4 regions of the Bacteroides sp. 14(A) genome follow, and region 4 is predicted to be linked to each of the others. Evidence: riboswitches for the same ligand, from Rfam matches in the RefSeq annotation. Region 4 holds a riboswitch; each other region holds the start of a gene.

Region 1 (3,217 bases), on a different contig from region 4:
CCGGAAAAGCATCGGGAGATGTCATCTGCCATCCATTGATGTCCATTGCCGGAGATCATGCCAACAATGACATGAAAGGCGGCGTAAGCGAAAACGATCCCGAAGAAGGAAGCTGGCGTTACGAACTAAACAAAGCCGGATATACTTGTCCACTCAGCAATTGTGATATCAAAGGACTGGCCGACTATTCTGAAATTGTAAACGTATGGATCAGCCACATGTCGGCAGCCCTACAGAGTGAACCGATGTATGACCCGGACGCAGAAGAATAAACATTAATCTCTCTCTTTAATTACTTCTTGAGAAGGTGTATGGCGGCAGTTTACTGTTCGTTATGCACCTTCTCTTTATTATTAATTCAGGCACTAAATCTCATTAATAAATATTAATGCGCGCCATAATAATATAGATTACACGCATCTTTTTAATTTTCAGATTGTTTATTCAAGTGATATTGAAACAAACGGAACAAAAAAAGAATAAGTTATGAAAAAAATTATCGTATTATTGATGTTAGTTTTTATAGGTGCATCTACAACAATCTATGCACAGGAAAGTAAAAGTGAAAGTCGCCGTGCTGAACGTAAAGCCCAACGTGATGCAGAAAAAGCTCGGGAGAAAATAGAAGAAGAACGAGCATACACTGATGCAGTACAAGCCATAAAGGAGAGAAAGTTTGTATTGGAAGCGGATCGTGTGACATTCAAAAGAGGCCGTAGTGCTTTTGTTACATCCAATACCAATTTTATCCTTTTAAATGGTGACCGGGCATCCGTACAGATTGCTTTCAACGGCGCCTTTGCAGGTCCTAATGGAATTGGAGGTGTCACAGTGGATGGCACTGTAGGTGAAGTAAAAACCACCACTGACAAAAAAGGGAATGTAACTTGCAATTTTAGTGTGACAGGTGTAGGAATCTCAGCACAAGTTTCCATTAGGCTAACTCATGGCAGCAACAACGTATCCGCCACAGTAAATCCGAATTTCAACTCAAATAGATTGACGCTGGATGGCAAGCTCATTCCACTGTCCGAGTCGAATATATTTAAGGGACGGTCGTTCTAATAATTGCCATTGAACACTTGCGGCTGCGATAGCCTACGCTTGTACAAGTGAACGTTCACACTTGTACAAGCGCAGGCTATCGCAGCCGTAAGTGTTTCTTATACCTTCTTATACCCCCCAATATAGAACTTTTTTATTTATCATTTATTCTTTTGATACCTTTTTATACACTCTTTCATTGTTTTTTCTTCTGAATTCATATCTTCCGCTTTATAAACGTACAAATACATTACTTTTCAGCCTGTACCTCTATTTATGTTATAAAAAACATTTTCAGATATTTTCATTGTTCAGACTGACTTTTTATATATCTTTGCAGCGTTTTTGGTTTCGCATCTCCTTGGCTCTATGGGAATGCGATGAAAAGGGAATCAGGTGCAAGTCCTGAACAGACCCGCTGCTGTAAAATCCTTTCAAAATCTTGAATATACTCCAATAGCCACTGTCTGCTGGTCGGATGGGAAGGCATTCAAAGATGGATAAGTCAGAATACCTGCCAAGAACAACATAGTTTTAATGCTTTCGGGAAATGAAGCAGAAAAACATCGAGGCTGGTAATTCTTTATGAAAGATAAAGAATTCTTTTTCTCTATGCACATACTCCCGTAAAGTAAGTCATAAATGCTTTAACTAAGAGATTGAAATGAAAATTATTTCATGTGTACTATTTATGTTAACCTGTTTATCGCAGATAGGTGTAATAGCGCAAAATACGATTACTCTATCGGGAAAAGTTACAGACCAACACGGTACCCCTTTATCATTAGTTACAATTGCAGTAGAAAATACCACATCCGGAACTTATACGGATGATAACGGACGGTATTCCCTGAAAGTATCACCTGGAAAATGTACACTTGTCGTATCTTTAATAGGTTATCAAACTGTAAAGTCCACATCTAATATCCAACAAAACAAAACGCTCAACTTCACATTACAAGAAAGTGCTGTTACTTTGAACTCCGTTGAAGTTTATGGAAAGACACAGACACAGAAAGTAAAAGAAGGAGTTTTTTCCGTCAATGCTCTCGATATAAAACCTATAGTAAATTCGCTAAATAACCTCAATGACCTTGTAAACCGTACAACAGGCATTAAGGTGAGAGAAGAAGGAGGTGTCGGTTCAGACTTTGATTTGTCTATAAATGGTTTATCCGGCAATTCTATTCGCTACTTTTTAGATGGAATGCCGTTGGACACTAAAGGAAGTGGAGTTTCACTTGCTAATCTTCCGGTGAATATTATAGACCGGATTGAAATATATAAAGGTGTGGTTCCTGCCAGCTTGGGAACGGATGCATTGGGTGGTGCCATCAATATTATAACCAAACAAGAAAAGAAAAATTATCTGGATGTCTCTTATGGCATCGGTTCATTCCATACGCACAAAGCAGACTTGAATGCACAATTTGTAGAACCTAAAACAGGATTGATTATCCGACCTACTGTGGGAGTAAATTATTCAAAGAATGATTATAGGATGAAAGACGTGCAAATGCGGGATGAGAGTGGTGACAATTTCATATATGGTAATCCTAAACGCTTCCACGATGACTACTTCTCCTTACTGGGGCAAATAGAGGTAGGAGTTGCCAACAAGTCATGGGCAGATGCATTCTTCGTTTCCGCTTCCTATTCCAAGACAGATAAAGAATTACAGACGGGGGCTGTCCAGACCAAAGTATATGGAATGGCGGAAAGAAATTCAGATGCCTGGAATATTTCAGCACATTACCAGAAGCGTAATTTCATTCTGAAGAATATGCAGCTGAATGCAGCTCTCTCCCAGACTTGGGATCACTCATTGACCGTGGACACCACCTACCGAAAATATTACTGGGATGGTGGATACATAGATGGCCAGCGTAATGAAATTATGGGCAAAGAACGATCCATGCGCCATTATAAGCGCCCACTGACTGTGGTTCGAGCCAACCTGGATTATAAACTGAACAATCATCATAACTTTAACTTGAACTATCATCTGAGTCGTACCGGCAACGACCGTTATGATGATTTGGCTACCACTTTCGAGCCATCCAACGATGTTGTGTCCAAACATATCCTGGGCTTTTCTTACAATCAGTCGTTATTGGATGGCAAGATGGAGAATGTGTTTTTCATAAAGGATTATATCAATCACCCGAATATC
Region 2 (3,217 bases), on a different contig from region 4:
CCTCATACTGTTTATTGGTTAAGTTAGTTACATCTGCTTGCAATCTTAGTTTGCAGTTACTTATTTTGAAGTTACGTGAGATAGTGAGAGTATGTTCTAAATACCCGTCAATTTCGTTTTCGGGTATATTTTGTGAAAGATAATAACGTTTCCCTACTCCCATCAGAGTATAACCTGCATTAAGCCATGGGGTCTCAATTGTAGCGGAGGCGTTTCCACTATGTTTCGGAGTATAAGGTAGCTGGTCTTTGTAATTTTTTGCTTCCGGATTGGTTAAGTCTATTGCTTCTTGTAGAGTATATCCACAGGAAAAATGTATTTCTGATCGATGAGTAAGCGGAAACTCTGTGGAAAGAGTAGCGTCCATACCTATGATACGTACTTTACCATAATTCTGCATTCTCCACACATAAGTGCTGGGGAAAGCAACTATTTTATCTGTAACCCTATTATAATATCCATCCAGTGTGATAGAACAATAATTCAGGAAAGTGAAAGGGGAACCACCGTAAGTGATGCCTATATTATATTCCTGCGCTTTTTCTGGTTTTAAATCCTTGTTACCACTTCGGAAATAGTAAAGGTCGTTGAAAGTTGGGGTACGGAAACAGCCCTTATACATGGCGCGGATGAAGAACAAATGTTCTTTCCATGGACGATAGTTCATACTAATGCTAGGACTAAGGCGATGCAGATCAGCGGGAGCACTTCCTTTTTTTACATGTTCTGAAATGTAAGTTCCAAGTATATGAGCCTGAACGGTCAGATGAGGGAAGGTGTATTTGCTGCTGAGTACTGTCAATGAGGTGTAGCGTGTGGGATAAGGGCAATCAGGCAAGGTATTATCTAAGGTGTTGATAACGCCATCCTGAGATAGAGAAAATGTCCAATTTTGTATTGGTTGATATAATAAGCTTGCAGAGAGATAATATTCTTTTTGAGTGTGTCGGTCAGTCACCTTGCCACTGTCATATTGGGAACCTTTATCTTGATAACGGTTATAAGCATAGTTATATTTTCCTTGTACCTGTAATGTCCACTCAGGTGAGAACGTTTTCTTCCATTGCGTCTGTAGGAAGAGATTTTCATCTACTAATCGTTCATTAGATTCCGGATTATATAAGATGACTGCACCGGGAAGCCCTCGTTTGGAATGATAGTAATAAGCTTTGGTATTCCAATGGTTACTGTCAGAGAATTGATGGAAAAAGTTTATTTCACCTTGGTAGGAAAAAATGTCTGAATTGTATCGCTTTTCTGTAGCAGTATGTTTCCCATTCTCTATTGTAAAAGGATACGTTCCATCTGAACGCAGGAAATTCCCATCAATAGTAAAGGCTGAGTTAGTTCCCACTTGTTGTTCCCAACGTGCGATGCTATTGAACAAACCGAAAGAACCTCCTTTAATTTGTCCGTGGAAATTGTGTTTTTTATTTGAAATGAATTTGGGTTGTTCTGTGACAATATGAAGTATCCCTGCGGAAGCATACATACGGGCTGATTGTAGAAGATTATCACTTTGTCCAATACTGAGTGAGAGTGTGGATATGTTATCAGTTGCAAAACGCCCAATATCAATTTGGCCTGCTTGGCTGTTGCTAACGGCTATTCCATCATAACTAACGGCTGTATGTGCTGCACCGAGATTACGAATAGAAATAGTCTTTAATCCTCCTAATCCACCATAGTCTTTCACGTTCACTCCACTAAAACGTTTTACGGCATCTGCTATACCTTGTAAGCCAAGTGCCTCAAAATCTTTGCGACTGAAAGATTGCGTTGGAGTTGCAGAAGTGATGCGGCTTGATATTTTTCGTCCTTTTACTGAAACTTCCGGAATGGCATGTACCTTTCCCGTAATGGAGTCTCCCGCCTGCTGTGCCTGTAAATTGACACAAAGGCAGCATGTGAAACAATATAAACAAAACTGTAGCCAGATGCATCGGCATGGATTATCCTTGATCATAACAAATAGCTGTAAAAATATAAGTATCTCATGCCCTTTCCTCGAAGGCATAAAATTTGATAGGTTTTGCAGGTCTTCTGACTTACTCCGGATTTACCGCCTTCCCACCGTGCGAATACCGGCAGTGGCATAGGTGATTGGTAAATCCTTGACAATGAGTTTACAGCAGCGGGACTGTTTGGGAGTTACACCCAATTCCCTTTTCATGAAGCATACCGAAAGGCATACTTCAACAAAACCGAAGGGCAAAGATAGGAAAGATTTATGTTTTATTTATTATAGGATGCAGTATTTCATAAATTTATGCATTTATTCTAACAGAGTAACTTAATAGAAAACTAATACTATAATGCTTATGCTAAAGAAAACTATTGCTGCGCTAAGCCTACTCAGTATCCTTGCAGCCTGTCAGAATGATGAGAATCCTTCTCAACCGGAACCTAAACCACGTCAAGACATCAATCTTACCCGTGCGGAACAAGAGTTTATGGACAAAGGTACAGACTTTGCTTTCCGTTTCTTCGATCAGGTGTGCAGTACCGAAAAAGAAAAACCGAATGTTTTTGTGTCTCCATTGAGTGCATCACTTTGTTTATCCATGATTACGAACGGGGCTACTGATAATACGCTTGCTGAGATGCAGGATGTATTAGGATTCCCTGCCAATACTTTCTCTCTTGATGATCTGAACAACTATAATCAAAAGTTAACTTCAGCTTTGTTGGATTTGGACAATACAACTCAACTCGGAATAGCTAATTCTATCTGGATAGAGGAAGGTTTTAAGGTTTATGACTCTTTTGTTGATGTAAATAAGAAAATGTACGATGCTCAGGTGCAAGAACTTGATTTCACATCTCCGACCGCCAAAGATGTGATAAACCAATGGTGCGCCACTCAGACTAATAATTGCATAAAAGAGGTTATTCAGGAAATACCTGCGGATGCTCGTATGTATCTGATTAATGCACTCTATTTTAAAGGTATCTGGAAAAGCCAGTTTGATAAGTCGGCTACTGGACAGGATAACTTTACCAATGTTGACGGCAGTCAGCAGAAAGTAGCTATGATGAACCAGACCGCAACGTTCAATTACACCCAGACTGATGATTTCTCTATTGCGGAATTACCCTATGGCAATGAAGCTTTTAGTATGGTGATACTGTTGCCATCTGGAGATAAGACCTTGGATGAAAGCTTACCCAGCCTGAATTATGAGAACTGGAAACAGTGGAGTAAGAATATGGCAGG
Region 3 (3,217 bases), on a different contig from region 4:
GCCCCGCAAATGGCAATAGAGCTTTCCAAAACGACCGGACTGCAACGACCAAATTTCAGGGTCTATCTTGGCATTCATAGAAGACAGACAGTGCATATTCGTATCGACAAAAAGCGGTCTCGTCTGAAAATTCACATAGTATATTTCCACTTGAAGCGGCAGGACGGACAGATAACTGCCCAAATGCAATTCATATTCTTTCAGCAATGCCTCATTGATCCGCTGCAAATGGGATACCGCATTGGAAGTGTCCGATAAAAGACTGTGTACAAGTTGTTTCATGGTTTCCATACATGTTCATTCATTAAATTAATTTTGAAACAAAAATAGGGAAAAAAGGATTGGATTTAATCATCGTTTTATAGTGCGCATGGGCGCAAATTGCTGATTTTCAGCATAAAACAACCTGTTAATTATTCCAGTTAAATGTTAATATGGTGAATTTCATTTTAGCTGGGAATAATCTGTGAGGAAAAAGCCATTGCAAGCAATCGCTTACTGTCGCCCCTGTGGCTTATCATCAAAAATGAGAACCGAATCATTATACCTATGGCTGTGCAACCTTTGATTCTCATACATAACTTAATACCATATATCAAAAGCATGGCTGAAAACATCATCATAAAGCAGTACTATCCATAAAGCAGGAGCCAAACCTCGGGGTGAATTTGACTGTCGCCAGAAATGAATGCCGTTCATTCCGGCTTTTGCTCCGATTGTGTCTTTTGAAGTTTTTTGTTGTTATTACGTTTGAAAATCTTCAAAAGATGATATTTATAGGATTTTTTTGCATAATTTTGTGGCGGTAATAGTTTTCCAGCCAGAAAAATACTTGCTGGAAATGAAAAGGGAATCCGGTGAGAATCCGGAACAGTACCCGCTGCTGTAAGTCCCCGGAATGTTTATCGTATACTTTTGCCACTGGTGAAAACTGGGAAGGCACGATAATCGGGACGAGTCAGAAGACCTGCTATGACCAAAAAAGGATTTGTGCCTGCGGGAATCAATCAGGTAAAGTAGTCAAAGTAAGGTAGTGACCCGGTGTCGTTACGGCTTGTTATACAAAAATTCCCGTTTGTACAGATCCTGTGCAAACGGGAATTTTTGTGTTTATAGATATAATATTTACTAAAGTAACTATGATTTATGAAAAGAAATTTACGCTTTTTTGCAGGTGCCTTCCTATTGACGGCAACCGCCTTGTTTACCGCCTGTAGTCAAGACGATGACTTTTTGATGGAAGTGGTTGATTCCGGAACTTCGCAAACCCGTGCTGTGACAAATCCGGACGGTACCTTGACTATCACTTTCGATGATTTCGATTCCGGTATGTTGGCAGGACCTACCTCGGCCGGAGAAAATCTTTATTCGTACCAAGGGTATCCTCAAGTAACCACCATTTACGACAATACTCCGGAAGAATATCTCTTCCTTTCAATGTTTAATACAGTAGGTGGAAGCACAGAGTATTCCAGCGGTGGTATCGCACTTTCCAACTGGAACATCCGCTCCAATCAGTCGGGAAATACCGGAGACTGGTGGTATTCTTATCTGAACCAGTGTTCTGTCTATAACACTGCGGTGGAGGCGGAAGGACAGGATAAGGAAGCCGGGCACAGCGGCTCCAATTTCGGTGTCGTTTACGGATATGTGGATGCTTACAATCAGGCATGGATGGCTAAACCAGAATTTTATTTCAATGTTCCCCGGAAGTTGGTCGGCCTGTGGATCTGCAACACCTCATACACTTATGGAGTCATCACTTATGGTAATCAATTCGGTTCTACGGGGGTAGCGACTCCTCTGAAAGAGATGGAAGGGTATTTCCAAGTGAATCTGGAGTGTTACGATGCGGATGGCGGTTTGATCCGCACTTATAAACGTCTTTTAGTCGACTATCGTGGCGGCCAACAACAGGTTGATCCTATCACGACATGGGATTATTGGGAAATCAATGCCGAAGGGGTGCAAAGTGTGAAGTTCAATTTCGAGGGTTCGGATTCGGGAGCATACGGTTTGAATACTCCGGCTTACATCTGTATCGATGATATCACTATACAATAAAAAGAATACAGGGATATCCCTTCTGTCGGGGGGTATCCCTGTTATTGTTCTAAAATCCACACATCATGCATCGTTTTTACTATTTTATTGTTTTTGTCTGTATGCTGTTCACCTCCTGCAACAAGGATGAAGTCATTACCGAAGAGGTAGGAGGACAACCCATAATAGAACTTGACAGCGAAACCGGTATTTACACGGTCAAGGTCGGTCATGAATTGACTATCGCCCCGACATACCAGAATGTTGAAGATGCTCTTTTTGCTTGGACGATAAACGGTACGCTGGTTTCTTCGGGTCCGTCTCTTCAACGTACATGGAATGAATGCGGGGATTTTTACGTCAAACTAAGAGTAGACAATGCGGAAGGCTATGCCGAAGAGGAACTGAAAGTAGAAGTGAAGGAACTCACCCCTCCGGTCATTTCACTGGCACTACCTTCGCAGGGGCTAAAAGTTGTCCGGAATACCGATTACACATTTACTCCCGATATTCAGCATTCGGATGTAGAAGGGTTCAAAATCGAATGGATACGGGAAAGAAAAATCGTTTCCACCGAGAATACTTATACTTTCAATGAACAAGAACTCGGTGTTTATACGGTGACAATCAACGCTTCCAATATAGATGGGACAACAACGAAGGATGTAAGCGTAGAGGTCGTGGAAACGATGCCCTACGTTGTCAAATTCCCGACCCCGTCTTACCAGCAAACATCCACGGACAGGTACACATTTGCCGACCGTCCTGTTTTCCTGCGCCCATTGTTGGAGTATTTCGACAATCCCCGTTTTGAGTGGAGTGTGGACGGTCAGGTCATGGAAGGAGAAATGGAACGCATGTTCAGGTTCACGCCGTCTACACCCGGAGAATACACCGTCTCCTGTACTGTGTCGGAAGACGCACCGACGGAAAAAATAAGCAGGAATATCGACAAAGGAAAGACGGCTGTCACCGCCACCGTAAAAGTCGTCTGTGTGGACAAAAAGGAAGAGGATAGATTCCGGGCTTCGGGAAGTTCAAAGTTTTGGGACAAAGTCTATGAATATACTCCGGCTCCCGGCCAATTTATCAACGAGACGAGCACGATAGGCGGTATGACCGGCAACGAAACATCCCCTGAAGCGGCTATCGCATGGGCAACACAGCGTTTGAA
Region 4 (3,217 bases):
CGGCACTCTGCAAGGGTTGTTCCGTACCGGGAACTACCGGTACTCCGGCTGCAATCATGTGTTTACGGGCTGAGATTTTATCGCCCATCGCTTCCATTGTTTCGGCAGAGGGCCCGATAAAAATAATGCCTTCTTCTTTGCAACGACGGGCAAAGTCCGCATTTTCAGATAAGAAACCATATCCGGGATGGATGGCATCCGCTTCATGCTGCCGGGCAGCACGAATTATATTCTCTATATTCAAATAACTGTCTCTGGAAGCTGCCGGACCTATCAGACAGGCTTCATCGGCATACATGACGTGTTTTGCTGCACGGTCCGCTTCCGAATAGACAGCTACTGTACGTATTCCCATCTCTTTGCAGGAACGCATTACACGTACAGCAATCTCGCCTCTATTGGCAATCAATACTTTTTTTATCATTGTTCTTCTGTTTATCACAAAGGGGTGCATCACATACATCCATAACGATACCCTCTTTGACTGCCGTCAGACAGTCATGACATAAACAGCCCGGGTAATTCTTTTGCAAATAAGCACGTTGCTGCTCATTCAGTCGTACCGTAGCGCAATGGCATGACAAAATCCGATCGTGCATACACTCAAAGGTTGCACCACAACGCGGACATACCTTTTTCATAGGCATCCCTTTCGCATTAATTAAATTAAAACAATTATACGTTCGTACTGTTCCCCTAATCCCACGAGTAGCAACAGACTTTAACGAATGGCAGGTCTTCTGACTGACTCCCTTTCTGATTCCTTCCCGGCCTCCAATTCACAGCCAGTGGCTAAAGTATTTATCAAGAAAGTTATGGAGCTTCACAGCAGCGGGACTGTCCGGGATTTACACCCGATTCCCTTTTAATCCAAATGACAGAAATGTTCATCCGAAACCAATTCGGGGCAAAGATAGTGGAAATTATCATTGGAGATGCTTTTTAAAACAAAAAATATAAGCTGGGAATATTTTTTTCTATCATCCGTTGGATTATAGATTTTATTTCTAACTTTGTCAGCGATAACGGTTTCCAAATCACCGCAAGCGTGAAATGGAATTAAAAGGGAATCCTGTGAAAATCAGGGACTATCCCCGTAGCTGTAAGTTTCATCTCCCTACCATGTGGAGAAAAGATTGTGGCACTCTTTAGCCACTGGTCCTGCAAAGACCGGGAAGGCGCCATAACGGAAACAAGTCAGAAGACCTGCCGATATCTGTAATCATTCAGGCTTTCGGGTGAAAAGCGATAGAATGCATCCTCCAAGATTCATTTTATTACTTACTCTCCTTATTTTGTCGTTTGATTTAGTATAGCTAACTAAACAAAGAATATTTATTTGTTAAATCTTAAATTACAGGTATGATCAATTCGGAGACTTTCATCGTCAAAAGAGATGGGAAAAAAGAAGCGTTTTCACTTGACAAGATCAAGAACGCAATTAGTAAAGCATTTTTATCTGTCGGCAGTTTTGCCACACAAGATGTGATCACCAACATACTCAGCCGCGTGAACATCAGTGATGGAACCAGTGTAGAAGATATACAGAACCAGGTAGAAATTGCACTGATGGCTGAACACTATTACAGTGTAGCAAAAGCGTTCATGCTATACAGACAGAAACATCTGGAAGACCGGGAAGTACGTGACAAGCTCCGTTTCCTGATGGATTACTGCGATGCCTCCAACCCTGCCACCGGTAGCAAGTATGACGCTAACGCCAATGTGGAAAATAAAAATATAGCCACACTGATAGGCGAGCTCCCCAAATCGAACTTCATCCGTCTGAACCGCCGTTTGCTGACTGACCGTCTGAAGGACATGTACGGCAAGGAACTTTCAGACCGCTACATCGAATTGCTGAACCAACACTTCATATATAAGAATGATGAAACCAATCTTGCCAATTATTGCGCAAGCATCACCATGTATCCGTGGCTGATCAGCGGAACCGCATCCGTAGGCGGTAACTCCACGGCACCCACCAATCTGAAGTCTTTCTGCGGAGGATTCATCAATATGGTATTTATCGTATCGAGTATGCTCAGCGGCGCCTGTGCCACACCGGAATTTCTGATGTATATGAATTATTTCATAGAAAAAGAATACGGAGAGGATTACTATAAACATCCGGAACAACTTGCCGACCTTTCCTCCAAACAAAGGACCATAGATAAAATAATCACCGATTGTTTTGAACAGATCGTATATTCCATCAATCAACCTACGGGGGCACGGAATTTTCAGGCAGTATTCTGGAATGTAGCTTACTATGATCAATATTATTTCAATAGCCTTTTCGAACATTTCGTCTTCCCGGACGGAAACGCTCCCCATTGGGAATCATTGAGCTGGTTGCAGAAGCGTTTCATGAAGTGGTTCAATAAGGAACGCACCAAAGCCGTTCTTACTTTCCCCGTAGAGACAATGGCTTTACTGACCAAAGACGGAGATGTACTGGATAAGGAATACGGTGACTTCACGGCCGAAATGTATGCGGAAGGACACTCTTTCTTTACATATATGAGTGATAATGCCGACTCGTTAAGTAGTTGTTGCCGCTTACGTAATGAAATACAGGATAACGGATTTAGTTACACCCTGGGTGCAGGCGGCGTATCTACCGGATCAAAAAGTGTGTTGACTATCAACCTGAACCGTTGCATCCAGCATGCAGTGAAATCCGGATTGCTTTATCATTTCTTCCTTGAAGAGGTAGTAGATCTGGTACACAAGGTACAACTGGCCTATAACGAAAACTTAAAGCATCTGCAAAGCAAAGGAATGTTGCCTTTGTTCGATGCCGGATACATCAATATGGGACGCCAATATCTGACAATCGGTGTAAACGGGCTGGTGGAAGCCGCTCAATTCATGGGAATTGAAATCAACGATAATCCTAAATATGAAGCTTTTGTGCAGGAGATTCTGGGAATAGTTGAAAAATACAATAAGAAATATCGAACGAAAGATATACTCTTTAACTGCGAAATGATACCGGCCGAGAATGTAGGCGTGAAACATGCCAAATGGGACAAAGAAGCCGGTTTCCAGACATTCCGCGAGTGCTATAACAGCTATTTCTACATCGTAGAGGATGAGTCGCTGAACGTCATCGATAAGTTCCGTATGCATGGACACAGGTATATAGAGCATCTGACGGGCGGTTCGGCACTCCACATGAATCTGGAAGAGCACTTAAGCAAAGAGCAATACA

Evidence for each region. A riboswitch is a leader RNA that binds a small molecule or an ion and turns the genes downstream of it on or off. The one in region 4 is predicted to bind cobalamin.
Region 1: linked by a shared signal. The riboswitch ahead of K429_RS0125050 (TonB-dependent receptor) and the one ahead of nrdD (anaerobic ribonucleoside-triphosphate reductase) in region 4 are both predicted to bind cobalamin.
Region 2: linked by a shared signal. The riboswitch ahead of K429_RS0103600 (TonB-dependent receptor domain-containing protein) and the one ahead of nrdD (anaerobic ribonucleoside-triphosphate reductase) in region 4 are both predicted to bind cobalamin.
Region 3: linked by a shared signal. The riboswitch ahead of K429_RS0115220 (DUF4465 domain-containing protein) and the one ahead of nrdD (anaerobic ribonucleoside-triphosphate reductase) in region 4 are both predicted to bind cobalamin.

The regions. Positions count from the first base shown of each region.
Region 1 is NZ_JAGH01000005.1:524,335-527,551, reverse strand. It holds gene K429_RS0125065 (sirohydrochlorin cobaltochelatase) at 1-272, shown strand, start outside; gene K429_RS0125060 (DUF4251 domain-containing protein) at 487-1,065, shown strand; cobalamin riboswitch at 1,374-1,581, shown strand; gene K429_RS0125050 (TonB-dependent receptor) at 1,709-3,217, shown strand, end outside.
Region 2 is NZ_JAGH01000001.1:1,044,219-1,047,435, forward strand. It holds gene K429_RS0103600 (TonB-dependent receptor domain-containing protein) at 1-1,966, opposite strand, end outside; cobalamin riboswitch at 2,016-2,219, opposite strand; gene K429_RS0103605 (serpin family protein) at 2,322-3,217, shown strand, end outside.
Region 3 is NZ_JAGH01000002.1:2,043,727-2,046,943, forward strand. It holds gene K429_RS0115210 (hypothetical protein) at 1-291, opposite strand, end outside; cobalamin riboswitch at 793-990, shown strand; gene K429_RS0115220 (DUF4465 domain-containing protein) at 1,147-2,064, shown strand; gene K429_RS0115225 (PKD-like domain-containing protein) at 2,130-3,217, shown strand, end outside.
Region 4 is NZ_JAGH01000004.1:680,753-683,969, reverse strand. It holds gene accC (acetyl-CoA carboxylase biotin carboxylase subunit) at 1-424, opposite strand, end outside; gene K429_RS0121675 (cysteine-rich CWC family protein) at 396-647, opposite strand; cobalamin riboswitch at 713-917, opposite strand; cobalamin riboswitch at 1,010-1,229, shown strand; gene nrdD (anaerobic ribonucleoside-triphosphate reductase) at 1,363-3,217, shown strand, end outside.